DNA from 3 places in the Enterobacter sp. E14S genome. Region 2 is predicted to be linked to each of the others. Evidence: predicted binding sites of a transcription regulator. Region 2 holds the regulator's gene; each other region holds the start of a gene.
What was found. Region 2 encodes PurR, which represses purine synthesis genes. Its sites were predicted from a motif close to CANGCAAACGTTTGCNTG; they were not measured.

Region 1 (4,312 bases), on a different contig from region 2:
AAACGCTGACGATATCGAGGCGCTGATGGCAGCGGCACGCGCATGAGCGTGATTATCGTTGGCGGCGGCATGACCGGGGCCACATTGGCGCTGGCCATTTCGCATTTGACGAAAGGCCAGCTTCCGGTGCACCTGGTGGAAGCCGTCGCGCCGCAGGCAAAGAATCATCCCGGTTTTGATTCCCGCGCTATTGCCCTGGCGCAGGGTACCTGCCAGCAGCTGTCCCGCATTGGCATCTGGCAGGCCATCGCCGATTGCGCGACGGCAATTAACACCGTCCACGTGAGCGATCGCGGCCATGCTGGCTTTGTCACGCTGGACGCGCAGGATTACCGCATTGACGCGCTGGGTCAGGTTGTTGAACTCCACGACGTTGGCCTGCGTCTGTTCCGTCTGTTACAGGATGCGCCGGGCGTCACGCTGCATTGTCCGGCGCGCGTGGCCGGCGTGAGCCGCAGTGAGGCGTCGGTCAGCGTGACGCTGGAAAACGGCACCTTGCTTGAAGGCCAGCTTCTGGTCGCCGCGGACGGCTCGCGCTCATCGCTCGGCGCCCAGTGCGGCGTGGAGTGGCGTCAGCAGCCTTACGGGCAGGTTGCGGTCATTGCGAATGTCGCGACCGCAGCTGAACATCACGGCAGGGCGTTTGAACGCTTTACGCAGCATGGCCCGCTGGCGATGCTGCCGATGTCGGACGGGCGCTGTTCCCTGGTCTGGTGTCATCCGCAGGATAAGACTGAAGAGGTTAAAGCCTGGTCAGACGAACGTTTTTGTACCGAGCTGCAAAAAGCCTTTGGCTGGCGGCTGGGGCGTATTACCCATGCGGGGAAACGTGCGGTCTACCCGCTTTCGCTGACGACAGCCTCTCAGTCCATCTCCCATCGTCTGGCGCTTGTCGGTAATGCCGCGCAGACGCTGCACCCCATCGCGGGGCAGGGGTTCAACCTTGGCCTGCGGGATGTCATGAGCCTGGCGGAAACCCTTTCTCAGGCATGGGGCGAACAAAAAGACTGTGGCGCATACCCGGTGCTCAGCCATTACCAGAAGCGCCGCCAGGCGGATAAAGAGGCGACGATTGGCGTCACCGACGGCTTAGTCCATCTTTTTGCCAATCGCTGGGCACCGCTGGTTGCGGGTCGCAACCTCGGGCTGATGGCGATGGAATTATTCATTCCGGCACGTGACGTGCTGGCGCAGCGGACTCTTGGTTGGGTCGCGCGTTAAGGAGTTATCACCGTGCAAAATGTTGATGTCGCCATCGTTGGCGGCGGTATGGTCGGACTGGCGCTGGCCTGTGGTTTACAGGGCAGCGGCCTGCGCGTGGCGGTGCTGGAGCAAAAGCAGCCTCAGCCCGTTGCGCCAGATGCCCCGCCGGAACTCCGCGTCTCAGCAATCAATGCCGCCAGCGAGAAATTGCTGACGCACCTTGGCGTCTGGGCAGATATTGTGGCGCAGCGCGCCAGCTGCTATCACGGCATGGAAGTCTGGGATAAAGACAGCTTTGGTCATATTGCTTTTGATGATGAAAGCATGGGCTATAGCCATCTGGGTCATATCGTCGAAAACGCGGTGATCCACCACGCGCTGTGGCAGAAAGCGCAGCAGTGCAGCGACGTGACGCTGATTGCGCCTGCGCAGGTCCAGCAGGTGGCATGGGGCGAAAACGAGGCGTTTATCACCCTGCAGAGCGGCGATATGCTGACCGCCCGTCTGGTTGTCGGTGCTGACGGTGCTAACTCCTGGCTGCGTAATAAAGCCGATATCCCGCTGACCTTCTGGGACTATCGTCATCACGCTCTGGTCGCGACGATCCGCACCGAAGAGCCGCACGGCGGCGTGGCGCGCCAGATTTTCCACAACGACGGCATACTGGCGTTCCTGCCGCTTGCCGATCCGCACCTGTGCTCGATTGTCTGGTCCCTGGTGCCTGAAAAAGCCCAGCTGATGCAGGAGGCGACGCCGGACGCCTTTAACCAGGCGCTGTGCATGGCGTTTGATAACCGCCTTGGCTTGTGCACCCTTGAAAGCGAGCGGCAGGTGTTCCCGTTAACCGGCCGCTACGCGCGTCAGTTTGCGGCGCACCGTCTGGCGCTGGTGGGGGACGCGGCGCATACCATTCATCCACTGGCAGGGCAGGGCGTCAACCTTGGCTTTATGGACGCGGCGGAGCTGGTTGAGGAACTGCGTCGCCTGCATCGCGAAGGCAAAGATATCGGTCAGCATCTCTACCTGCGTCGCTACGAGCGCAGCCGCAAGCACAGTGCGGCGATGATGCTGGCGGGAATGCAGGGTTTCCGCGAGCTGTTTGCCGGCGCAAATCCGGCGAAAAAACTGCTGCGCGATATTGGTCTTAAACTGGCCGATACGCTTCCTGGCGTCAAACCTCAACTTCTTCGCCAGGCGATGGGTCTTAACGATCTTCCCGACTGGTTACGCTAATCTCGATCCCTGTCACACTTTATTTTCCCGGCCTCTGCGCCGGGGAAATTCCCTCGTTTGAAATATTCTAATTTCACGTCTTTTTTCGCATTAGATAATCTAATGTCGTGTTTTTCTCGTTACGGAAATTCGGCCCGTTTTTCCGCACGAAATATCACCATGTGCTAAATCCTGTTAGATCATTGTTAATTTTGTGCGGGGTTAATCGCATTTTTCCAGTGAATAACTCTGTAGGCTTTTTAGCGTTTTTTGGTCATAAGCTAATGTGATGACCCGTTTTACCTTATGGTTAACCGCCGGTTTCGGTGGTAAGTTCGGGTAAAAGAGAACGTTTGCGTCGGCGCCAGGTAACGGGGCCGACACCGGGTTTCACGGTGAATTTTTCAACGAGGACAAGATGGCTCAACAGACTCCTTTGTACGAACAACACGTGTTATGCGGCGCCCGCATGGTGGACTTCCATGGCTGGATGATGCCGCTGCACTACGGCTCGCAGATTGATGAGCACCACGCGGTGCGCACCGATGCCGGTATGTTCGACGTGTCCCACATGACGATTGTCGATCTGCGCGGTAGCTGCACCCGGGAGTTTTTGCGTTATCTGCTGGCAAACGACGTCGCCAAACTGAAAACGCCGGGTAAAGCGCTCTATACCGGCATGCTGAATGCCTCGGGCGGCGTGATTGATGACCTTATCGTCTATTACTTCACTGAAGATTTCTTCCGCCTCGTTGTCAACTCCGCCACCCGCGAAAAAGACCTCTCCTGGATCACCCAACACGCCGAACCTTATGCCATCGACATCACCGTCCGTGACGACCTGTCGCTGATCGCCGTACAGGGGCCGAACGCGCAGGCGAAAGCCGCGTCTCTGTTTAACGACGAGCAGCGCAAAGCAACCGAAGGCATGAAGCCGTTCTTCGGCGTGCAGGCGGGCGATCTGTTTATCGCCACCACCGGCTACACCGGTGAAGCGGGCTACGAAATTGCGATGCCGAATGAGAAGGCCGCTGATTTCTGGCGTGCGCTGGTGGAAGCGGGCGTGAAGCCTGCGGGTCTGGGCGCGCGCGATACGCTGCGTCTGGAAGCGGGGATGAACCTCTACGGTCAGGAGATGGATGAAGGCATCTCTCCGCTGGCCGCCAACATGGGCTGGACCATCGCATGGGAACCGGCTGACCGTGACTTTATTGGCCGTGAAGCGCTGGAGATGCAGCGCGAGAAGGGCACTGAACAGCTGGTGGGTCTGGTGATGACCGAGAAGGGCGTGCTGCGCGGTGAACTGCCGGTGCGCTTCACCGATGCCGACGGCAATCCTCGCGAAGGCGTGATCACCAGCGGTACCTTCTCCCCGACGCTGGGCTACAGTATTGCACTGGCACGCGTGCCGGCGGGCATTGGCGAAACGGCGGTGGTACAAATCCGCAACCGCGAAATGCCGGTCAACGTGACCAAACCGATTTTTGTTCGCGCCGGTAAGCCGGTCGCCTAATCATTTTTATCAGGAGAACTTCAATGAGCAATGTGCCAGCAGAACTGAAATACAGCAAAGAACACGAATGGCTGCGCAAAGAGGCGGACGGCACTTACACCGTAGGGATCACCGAGCACGCGCAAGAGCTGCTGGGTGACATGGTGTTTGTTGACCTGCCTGACGTGGGCACGACCGTTAGTGCGGGCGACGACTGCGCCGTGGCGGAGTCCGTAAAAGCGGCATCTGACATCTATGCCCCTGTGAGCGGCGAAATCGTTGCCGTCAACGACGCGCTGAGCGATTCGCCAGAGCTGGTGAACAGCGAGCCTTATGAAGGCGGCTGGATCTTCAAGATCAAAGCCAGCGACGAATCTCAGGTTGCCGCGCTGCTGGATGCGACCG
Region 2 (4,312 bases):
ATCAGCACCAGCATCGCGGTAACGAAGAGAGGCGTTGCGTGGGTGATATCATGCAGTACCGGTGAAATATAGGTGTAGAGGGTAAACATCGCCCCTGCCCCCAGCACGGTGGTGAGCAGTGCGGAGAGCACCTGCGGACGCATCAGCACCGCCAGCTCTTTACGCACTTCCGGACGTTCTCCGGCGCTTCCCTTTGGCAGGGAGAAGAACAGCGCCACCATCGCAATCACGCCCAGCCCGGCCGTCGCCAGGAAGGACATACGCCAGCCGATCGCTTCTCCCAGCCAGGTTGCCGCAGGCACCCCGCCGATATTGGCAATCGTCAGCCCCATAAACATGGTTGCCACGGCGCTCGCCTGCTTGTGTTTTGGCACCACGCTGGCAGCCACGACCGACCCCAGCCCAAAGAACGCGCCGTGGTTAAGGCTGGTCAGAATACGCGACAGCATCAATGTGGTGTAGTCCGGCGAAATGGCCGAAAGCACGTTGCCCAGGGTGAAAATCGCCATCAGGAAAATCAGCGCATTGCGGCGCGCGCGGTGCGAAAGAAGAAGCGTCATTAGCGGCGCCCCTACCATCACGCCGATAGCGTAGGCGCTGATTAACATCCCTGCCGCAGGGATAGAGACATCTACGCCCCGGGCAATAACAGGCAGTAACCCCATCGGGGAGAATTCAGTGGTGCCAATCCCAAAAGCGCCAATCGCCAGGGCCAGCAGGGGAAAATTGATTTTCATGCGTCAACTCCGGATGCCGTGTCATGTGGTGACACAGAACAAAGAAGCGGAAAGCATGACATCAATCACAAAAAATGAGAAGTTAACAAAATGGCAAAAGATTTTTGCCAGAGAAGTAACAATCCGGGGAGTCGGGAGGGAGAAGGCTCTCCCTCCGCGTAAATCAGTGCAGCGCAGCCGTCAGACCGGCCGCAACAATCAGAGCCAGCACAACAACGGTGGTGAACAGCGAAAACTTAAGATCGGAACTCATCAATTTTTCTCCTTTTAATCCCCACACGAAAAGTGAGCTTGCTCATTTTTGCACAGATTACGTCAAAAATCTTCCTGGATTTATACTGATAACCACTTTACCTCTTCCCCTTTTCATCAAGATAGGACAAAATTCCACGCTAAATTTATTAGCGTACCGGCCATTGACCCCCTCCTGACGTCCCGTGTCGTTTTCCCGGCGTGCCGCAATTCAACATTGCGAGATAAGGGTGAGAGAAGGCAAACGTTTACCTTCAGGTTTTTCAGGAGCTTAGGATATGGTCTGGAGTGACATTTAATGGCAACAATTAAAGACGTAGCAAAACGCGCAAACGTTTCCACTACAACCGTATCACATGTAATTAACAAAACCCGCTTTGTGGCGGAAGAGACGCGCAACGCCGTCTGGGCAGCGATCAAAGAGCTGCACTATTCGCCAAGTGCGGTTGCGCGTAGCCTCAAGGTTAATCACACCAAGTCCATTGGATTGCTGGCGACCAGCAGTGAAGCGGCCTATTTTGCCGAGATCATTGAAGCGGTCGAAAAGAACTGCTTCCAGAAAGGCTATACCCTGATTCTGGGCAACGCGTGGAACAGCATTGAAAAACAGCGTGCCTACCTGTCGATGATGGCGCAAAAGCGCGTTGATGGCCTGCTGGTGATGTGTTCCGAGTATCCGGAATCCGTGCTGTCGATGCTGGAAGAGTATCGCCATATTCCGATGGTGGTGATGGACTGGGGCGAAGCGCGCGCAGACTTCACCGATTCCGTTATCGATAACGCCTTTGAAGGCGGCTATATGGCCGGTCGTTATCTGATCGAACGCGGCCACCGCGAGATTGGCGTGATCCCCGGTCCGCTGGAGCGCAACACCGGCGCGGGCCGTCTGGCCGGTTTTATGAAAGCGATGGAAGAAGCGCTGATCACCGTGCCGGAAAACTGGATTGTGCAGGGCGACTTTGAGCCGGAGTCGGGCTACCGCGCGATGCAGCAGATCGTCTCCCAGCCGCACCGTCCGACCGCCGTGTTCTGCGGAGGCGACATCATGGCCATGGGCGCGCTCTGCGCTGCCGACGAGCTGGGCCTGCGCGTACCGCAGGATATTTCCGTGATTGGCTATGACAACGTGCGTAACGCGCGCTTCTTCACCCCGGCGCTGACCACCATTCACCAGCCGAAAGATTCGCTGGGCGAAACGGCCTTCAACATGCTGATGGACAGGATCGTCAACAAGCGCGAAGAGTCGCAGTCCATTGAAGTTCACCCGCGTCTTATCGAACGCCGTTCCGTAGCGGACGGTCCGTTCCGCGACTACCGTCGTTAATCGCTTTACGGGGCCAGCTACGCTGGCTCCCGTAACCATTCCCGGTTTAGCGTTTCGCTGTCTCCCAGATAATCCAGCAGCCAGGCCATCGCAGGCGAGACGTCATTTTGCTGCCAGGTGAGGCAGCAGGCCGCATCCGGGAACGGATTCTCCAGCGTCAGCTCAACCCACTCTCCGGTATCGATGCGCGGACGCGCGAAATGAACGGGCACCATCGCGACGCACAGCCCGGCGCTGAGGCACGTCGCCGACGATTCCCAGTCAGGGGCCACCACCCGCCGCTGGTTGTCCAGAAGCCAGGTGATACGCTTGGGCAATGAACGGGACGTATCCTCCAGCACCAGCGACGGCCAGTTGCGCAGCGTGTCATCGCTCAGCGGCCCTTCCATCGCCGCCAGCGGATGGTCGCTTGCCACCACGCATTTCCAGCTCAGCATTCCCATATCGCGAAAGGCGTAACGTCCCCCGACCGGGATCGCCTGCGTAGCCCCAATCGCCATCTCTGCTCTGCCGTCCGCCAGCGCATCCCAGACGCCGTTAAACACCTCCTGCGAGACCCGTAGCTCAACGTCAGAGAAATGACGGTAGAAATCGACGATCATCTGCCGGGTGCGTTCCGGCTTAACGATATTATCCACCGCGATGGAAAGATGTCCCCGCCAACCGTTAGCGATCTGCTGACACTGTTCGCGGGTGATCTGCATTTTTTTGATAACAGAACGCCCTTCCTTCAAAAACCACGCGCCTGCGGGCGTTAATTCCACATCACGATGCCGCCGTTCAAACAGCGGAACCGCCAGCCACTCCTCAAGCTGACGCACCGTGTAGCTGATTGCCGAAGGGACGCGGTGCAGCTCCTGCGCCGCACCGCTGAAGCTGCCGTTACGCGCAACGGCATCGACCACTTCAAGAGAATAATCTGACCACATTTTCTGCCTGCAAAATTTTTGAATGCACCCGCCAAATATTAGCGTTTCACAAGCGGCTTTGCACTCCCTACACTCAGCGCCAATGTATACCTGCCTCCTCAGGAGAATAAAATAATGCAACCCAGGAACGGTTTTTTAGTCTGGCTCGGCGGCTTGAGCGTGCTGGGCTTTTTGGCCACCGATATGTACCTGCCGGCGTTTGCCGCCATGCAGGAAGATTTGCAAACCCCGGCTGCCGCCATCAGCGCCAGCCTGAGTTTATTCCTCGCCGGTTTTGCTTTCGCACAGCTTCTCTGGGGACCGCTCTCGGATCGCTTTGGTCGTAAACCGGTACTGCTGCTGGGCCTGGCCATTTTTGCCGTGGGCTGCCTGGGGATGTTATGGGTACGCGATGCCACCTGGCTGCTGGTGCTGCGGTTTATTCAGGCCGTGGGCGTCTGTGCCGCGGCCGTGACCTGGCAGGCGCTGGTCACCGACTATTACCCGGCTAACCGCACAAACCGTATTTTCGCCACCATTATGCCGCTTGTGGGTCTCTCGCCTGCCCTCGCCCCTCTGCTGGGCAGCTGGATCCTCGCGCATTTCGACTGGCAGGCCATCTTCGCCACGCTGTTTGCCATTACCCTGGTACTGATGCTGCCGGCGTTCGCCCTCAAACCCGCGCATAAAAAAGAAGCGCATGCTGACGCGAAGCCGATTACCTTCACGTCTCTGCTCAGCGCCAAAGCGTATCGCGGTAATGTCCTGATCTATGCTGCCTGCTCGGCAAGCTTCTTCGCGTGGCTCACCGGCTCGCCGTTCATTCTGCACGATATGGGCTACAGCCCGGCAGCCATCGGCCTGAGCTATGTTCCGCAGACCATCGCGTTCCTGGTAGGCGGGTACGGCTGTCGCGCGGCGCTGCAAAAGTGGGAAGGTCAGCAGATGCTGCCGTGGCTGCTGGTGCTATATGCGCTGAGCGTCATCGGGACCTGGGCCGTTGGCTTTATTCCGGGTGCCGGTCTGGCCGAAATTTTGATCCCATTCTGCGTGATGGCCGTCGCGAACGGGGCGATTTACCCTATCGTTGT
Region 3 (4,312 bases), on a different contig from region 2:
CGTTAGGCGCCCACACGGAGAACCGCGTGCCGGTAATGCCGTCCATGGTATCGGCATGGGCACCCAGCGTTTCATAAGGGCGAAGATGCGTTCCTTCGGAGAGCAGCCAGGCGTCCATCTCTTTAAGCAGAGGGCCAAAGCTGTAAGGATCGTCAATCAGGTTTTGCTGACCGTGCCAGAGAACGGCGAGCTGATAGCGAAAAGGGTTTTTACGGCGGGGCATCACGCCCGAGAAAAAGCCACGGGAATCGAGGCATTCAAGATTACCGACCTTGCGGCCGGTTTTGGGTTCAATCACCCAGACTTCTGTGGCATCCGGTAACAGTGCCCGAACTTCAAGGCCATCCTCAGTATGATGCATCCCAAGCACAGAAAAGGGGTCAGCAAAATGACCCGCAATAAGCGCATTAATCACGTCTCTATCCACACGATCGGACATGGTATTCATCCTGTTTTTTATGTCGTCCTTTTTAAGCGCTCCGGGACGACTTTTAATGTGACCTGAACGGGACAGCACAAAAATGTGCATCCATTCTGCTCCGTTCGAACCTCAGGTAAGAAATGACTCTTCCTTAAAGCATAGCCAACGCTCTAGATGACTCCTGATAAAAAATAAGACATACGCGTGTTACTCCATGTAGTACGCAAAAAAAGGGGGTGAAAATCACCCCCGGTAGTTAACAAATTATTACGCCAGCTGGCGCAGCATGCGGCGCAGCGGCTCGGCGGCGCCCCACAGGAGCTGGTCGCCGACGGTGAACGCGGAGAGATACTCCGGCCCCATGTTCAGCTTGCGCAGACGGCCAACCGGCGTGGTCAGCGTGCCGGTAACGGCAGCCGGAGTCAGCTCGCGCATGGTGATATCGCGATCGTTTGGCACCACTTTCGCCCACGGGTTGTGCGCGGCCAGCAGCTCTTCCACGGTCGGAATAGACACATCTTTTTTCAGTTTAATGGTGAAGGCCTGGCTGTGGCAGCGCAGCGCGCCGATACGCACGCACAGACCGTCAACCGGAATGGTGTTCGCGGTCGCGAGGATTTTGTTGGTCTCAGCCTGGCCCTTCCACTCTTCGCGGGTCTGGCCGTTATCCAGCTGTTTGTCGATCCATGGGATCAGACCACCGGCCAGCGGTACGCCGAAGTTGTCCACCGGCAGCTCGCCGCTGCGGGTCAGCTGAGTGACCTTACGTTCGATATCAAGGATCGCGGACGCCGGGTTTGCGAGCTCGGTCGCGACGCTCTGGTGCAGCTGGCCCATCTGGGTCAGCAGCTCGCGCATGTGACGCGCACCGCCGCCGGACGCCGCCTGGTAGGTCGCCACTGAGACCCACTCCACCAGATCCTGCGCGAACAGGCCGCCGAGGGACATCAGCATCAGGCTGACGGTGCAGTTACCGCCGACAAAGGTTTTCACGCCGTTGTTCAGGCCGTCTGTGATGACGCCCTGGTTCACCGGGTCGAGAATGATGATGGCATCGTCTTTCATGCGCAGCGAAGAGGCCGCGTCAATCCAGTAGCCCTGCCAGCCGCTTTCACGCAGCTTTGGATAGATTTCGTTGGTATAATCGCCGCCCTGGCACGTCACAATAATGTCGAGTGCCTTCAGCGCTTCCAGATCGTAAGCATCCTGCAACGTGCCTGTGGTACCACCAAAGGACGGAGCAGCCTGGCCGAGCTGGGAAGTGGAGAAGAAGACCGGGCGGATAGCGTCGAAATCGCGCTCTTCAACCATGCGTTGCATGAGTACAGAGCCGACCATACCGCGCCAGCCGATAAAACCAACGTTTTTCATAGCATTTTTTTCCTGCTGAGGGTGTGTGCTGATTGTGCAAGCCAGTATTGAACTGGGATATGCTTCACATTACAAAATGCTGCCAAAGTCGCAAGCGAAATTAATCGATGATTGCCCGGCAATCAGAAAAAGCGCTAATCATCGGAATAACACTACTAAGTATCAGGGATAATTTAAAGATGAGTGAAATCATTTCCGCGGCGGTTTTATTGATCCTGATTATGGATCCACTGGGAAACCTGCCTATCTTCATGTCGGTGCTGAAGCACACCGAGCCGAAGCGCCGCCGGGCGATCATGATCCGCGAGCTGCTCATCGCCCTGCTGGTGATGTTTATCTTCCTGTTTGCCGGTGAAAAAATTCTCGCATTCCTCAACCTGCGCGCCGAAACCGTTTCGATTTCCGGCGGGATTATTCTGTTCCTGATTGCCATTAAGATGATTTTCCCGAGCGCGGAAGGCAGCAGCAGCGGCCTGCCCGCGGGTGAAGAGCCGTTTATCGTGCCGCTGGCGATTCCACTCGTCGCCGGGCCGACCATTCTGGCCACGCTGATGCTGCTGTCGCATCAGTATCCGAACCAGATGAGCCATCTGGTGATTGCCCTGCTGATCGCCTGGGGTGGGACGTTTATCATCCTGCTGCAGTCGTCGCTGTTCCTGCGCCTGCTGGGTGAGAAAGGGGTGAACGCGCTGGAGCGCCTGATGGGGCTGATTCTGGTGATGATGGCAACGCAGATGTTCCTGGACGGGATCCGCGCGTGGATGAAAGGCTAGGTAAACGCAAAACGGCAATCAAAGATTGCCGTTTTTAGTGTTTGCACCCTCTCCCCGTGGGAGAGGGGCGGGGTGAGGGCATCAGGCCGCAGAGGACTACCCATCTACCCCTTACGAATCAAATACCGGTACGGCAGTGCTTCGGTCTGCTGTGCCACAAGCTCATGTTCCATAAAGGTACAAAAGCCGGGAATATCGCGGGTCGTGGCCGGGTCGTCGGCAATAATCAGCAGCGTTTCACCGGTCTGCATGTTGCGCACGGTTTTGCGTACCATCATTACCGGCTCCGGGCAGCGAAGGCCCTGGGCATCAAGAGTGTGGTCTGGGCTGGAAAACAGGTCGGTCATGTTCTTCTCGGTCTGGTAAAAACGGCTGTAGTTTACGCCCGGTTGCGATCAATGCAAACCAGGTTAACGATTGCGTAAAAACTAACCATTGCAATGTCCTGACAAAGCAGTATCATGCTGCGGTTTTTATTGGGTTCCCTCACCCCAACGTATAAAAAGGTCACAATATGACGTCGTTTTCTGAATCACAGCGCGTAAAAGCGTTGTTCTGGCTTTCGCTTTTCCATTTGCTGGTGATCACCTCCAGCAACTATCTGGTGCAGCTCCCAATCTCCATCTTTGGTTTTCATACCACCTGGGGCGCGTTCAGCTTCCCGTTTATTTTCCTCGCGACGGATTTGACCGTGCGTATCTTTGGCGCACCGCTGGCTCGCCGTATTATTTTTTCGGTCATGCTCCCGGCTCTGTTCATCTCGTACGTGGTTTCGTCACTGTTTTATATGGGAAGCTGGCAGGGCTTTGAGGCGTTAACCCACTTCAACCTGTTTGTTGCCCGTATCGCCGCGGCAAGCTTTATGGCCTACGCGCTGGGGCAGATCCTCGACGTGCATGTATTCAACCGCCTGCGTCAGAATCATCGCTGGTGGATGGCGCCAACCGCCTCCACGCTGTTCGGTAACGTGAGCGATACGCTGGCCTTCTTCTTCATAGCCTTCTGGCGCAGCCCGGATGCGTTCATGGCGGAACACTGGATGGAAATCGCGCTGGTGGACTACTGCTTCAAGGTCCTTATCAGCATTGTGTTCTTCCTGCCGATGTACGGCGTGCTGCTCAATATGCTGCTGAAAAGGCTGGCAGATAAATCTGAAATCACGGCATTGCAGGCTGGTTAAGGGTTCGCTTTATCAGTTGTGATAAGATGAACGAATGAGCCGTTATGGCCGTTTATCGAAAGGAAGAAGTCAATGCGCAATCTGGTTAAATATGTCGGGATTGGCCTGCTGGTTGTGGGTCTTGCAGCCTGTGATAACAGCGACACGAAAACGCCTGCTCAGGGCGCATCCGCAGAGAGCAACGCGACCGGCCAGCCGGTGAATCTGATGGATGGCAAACTCAGCTTCTCTCTGCCAGCCGATATGACCGATCAGAGCGGCAAGCTGGGCACCCAGGCGAATAACATGCACGTTTACTCCGACGCAACCGGGCAGAAAGCGGTCATTGTGATTGTGGGCGACGACACCAGCGAAGACCTGGCCGTCCTGTCCAAACGTCTGGAAGACCAGCAGCGCGGCCGCGATCCGCAGCTGCAGGTCGTGACCAATAAATCCATCGAGCTGAAAGGCCACACGCTGCAACAGCTCGACAGCATCATCTCCGCAAAAGGCCAGACCGCCTACTCTTCTGTGGTGCTGGGCAAGGTTGATAACAAACTGCTGACCCTGCAGATCACCCTGCCAGCC

Region 1: gcvT (glycine cleavage system aminomethyltransferase GcvT) is a predicted target of PurR. The motif match lies at 2,758-2,775, and genes of this name have one in related genera.
Region 3: tusA (sulfurtransferase TusA) is a predicted target of PurR. The motif match lies at 2,972-2,989, and genes of this name have one in related genera.

The regions. Positions count from the first base shown of each region.
Region 1 covers NZ_JBVODQ010000008.1:152,528-156,839, forward strand. The annotation lists gene pepP (Xaa-Pro aminopeptidase) at 1-46, shown strand, start outside; gene ubiH (2-octaprenyl-6-methoxyphenyl hydroxylase) at 43-1,221, shown strand; gene ubiI (FAD-dependent 2-octaprenylphenol hydroxylase) at 1,234-2,436, shown strand; gene gcvT (glycine cleavage system aminomethyltransferase GcvT) at 2,834-3,928, shown strand; gene gcvH (glycine cleavage system protein GcvH) at 3,952-4,312, shown strand, end outside.
Region 2 covers NZ_JBVODQ010000001.1:170,813-175,124, reverse strand. The annotation lists gene ACZ6J2_RS00885 (MFS transporter) at 1-737, opposite strand, end outside; gene cydH (cytochrome bd-I oxidase subunit CydH) at 901-990, opposite strand; gene purR (HTH-type transcriptional repressor PurR) at 1,288-2,313, shown strand; gene punR (DNA-binding transcriptional activator PunR) at 2,331-3,242, opposite strand; gene punC (purine nucleoside transporter PunC) at 3,357-4,312, shown strand, end outside.
Region 3 covers NZ_JBVODQ010000009.1:81,606-85,917, reverse strand. The annotation lists gene glgB (1,4-alpha-glucan branching enzyme) at 1-439, opposite strand, end outside; gene asd (aspartate-semialdehyde dehydrogenase) at 689-1,792, opposite strand; gene yhgN (NAAT family transporter YhgN) at 1,972-2,565, shown strand; gene tusA (sulfurtransferase TusA) at 2,670-2,912, opposite strand; gene ACZ6J2_RS17165 (7-cyano-7-deazaguanine/7-aminomethyl-7-deazaguanine transporter) at 3,080-3,745, shown strand; gene ACZ6J2_RS17160 (DcrB family lipoprotein) at 3,818-4,312, shown strand, end outside.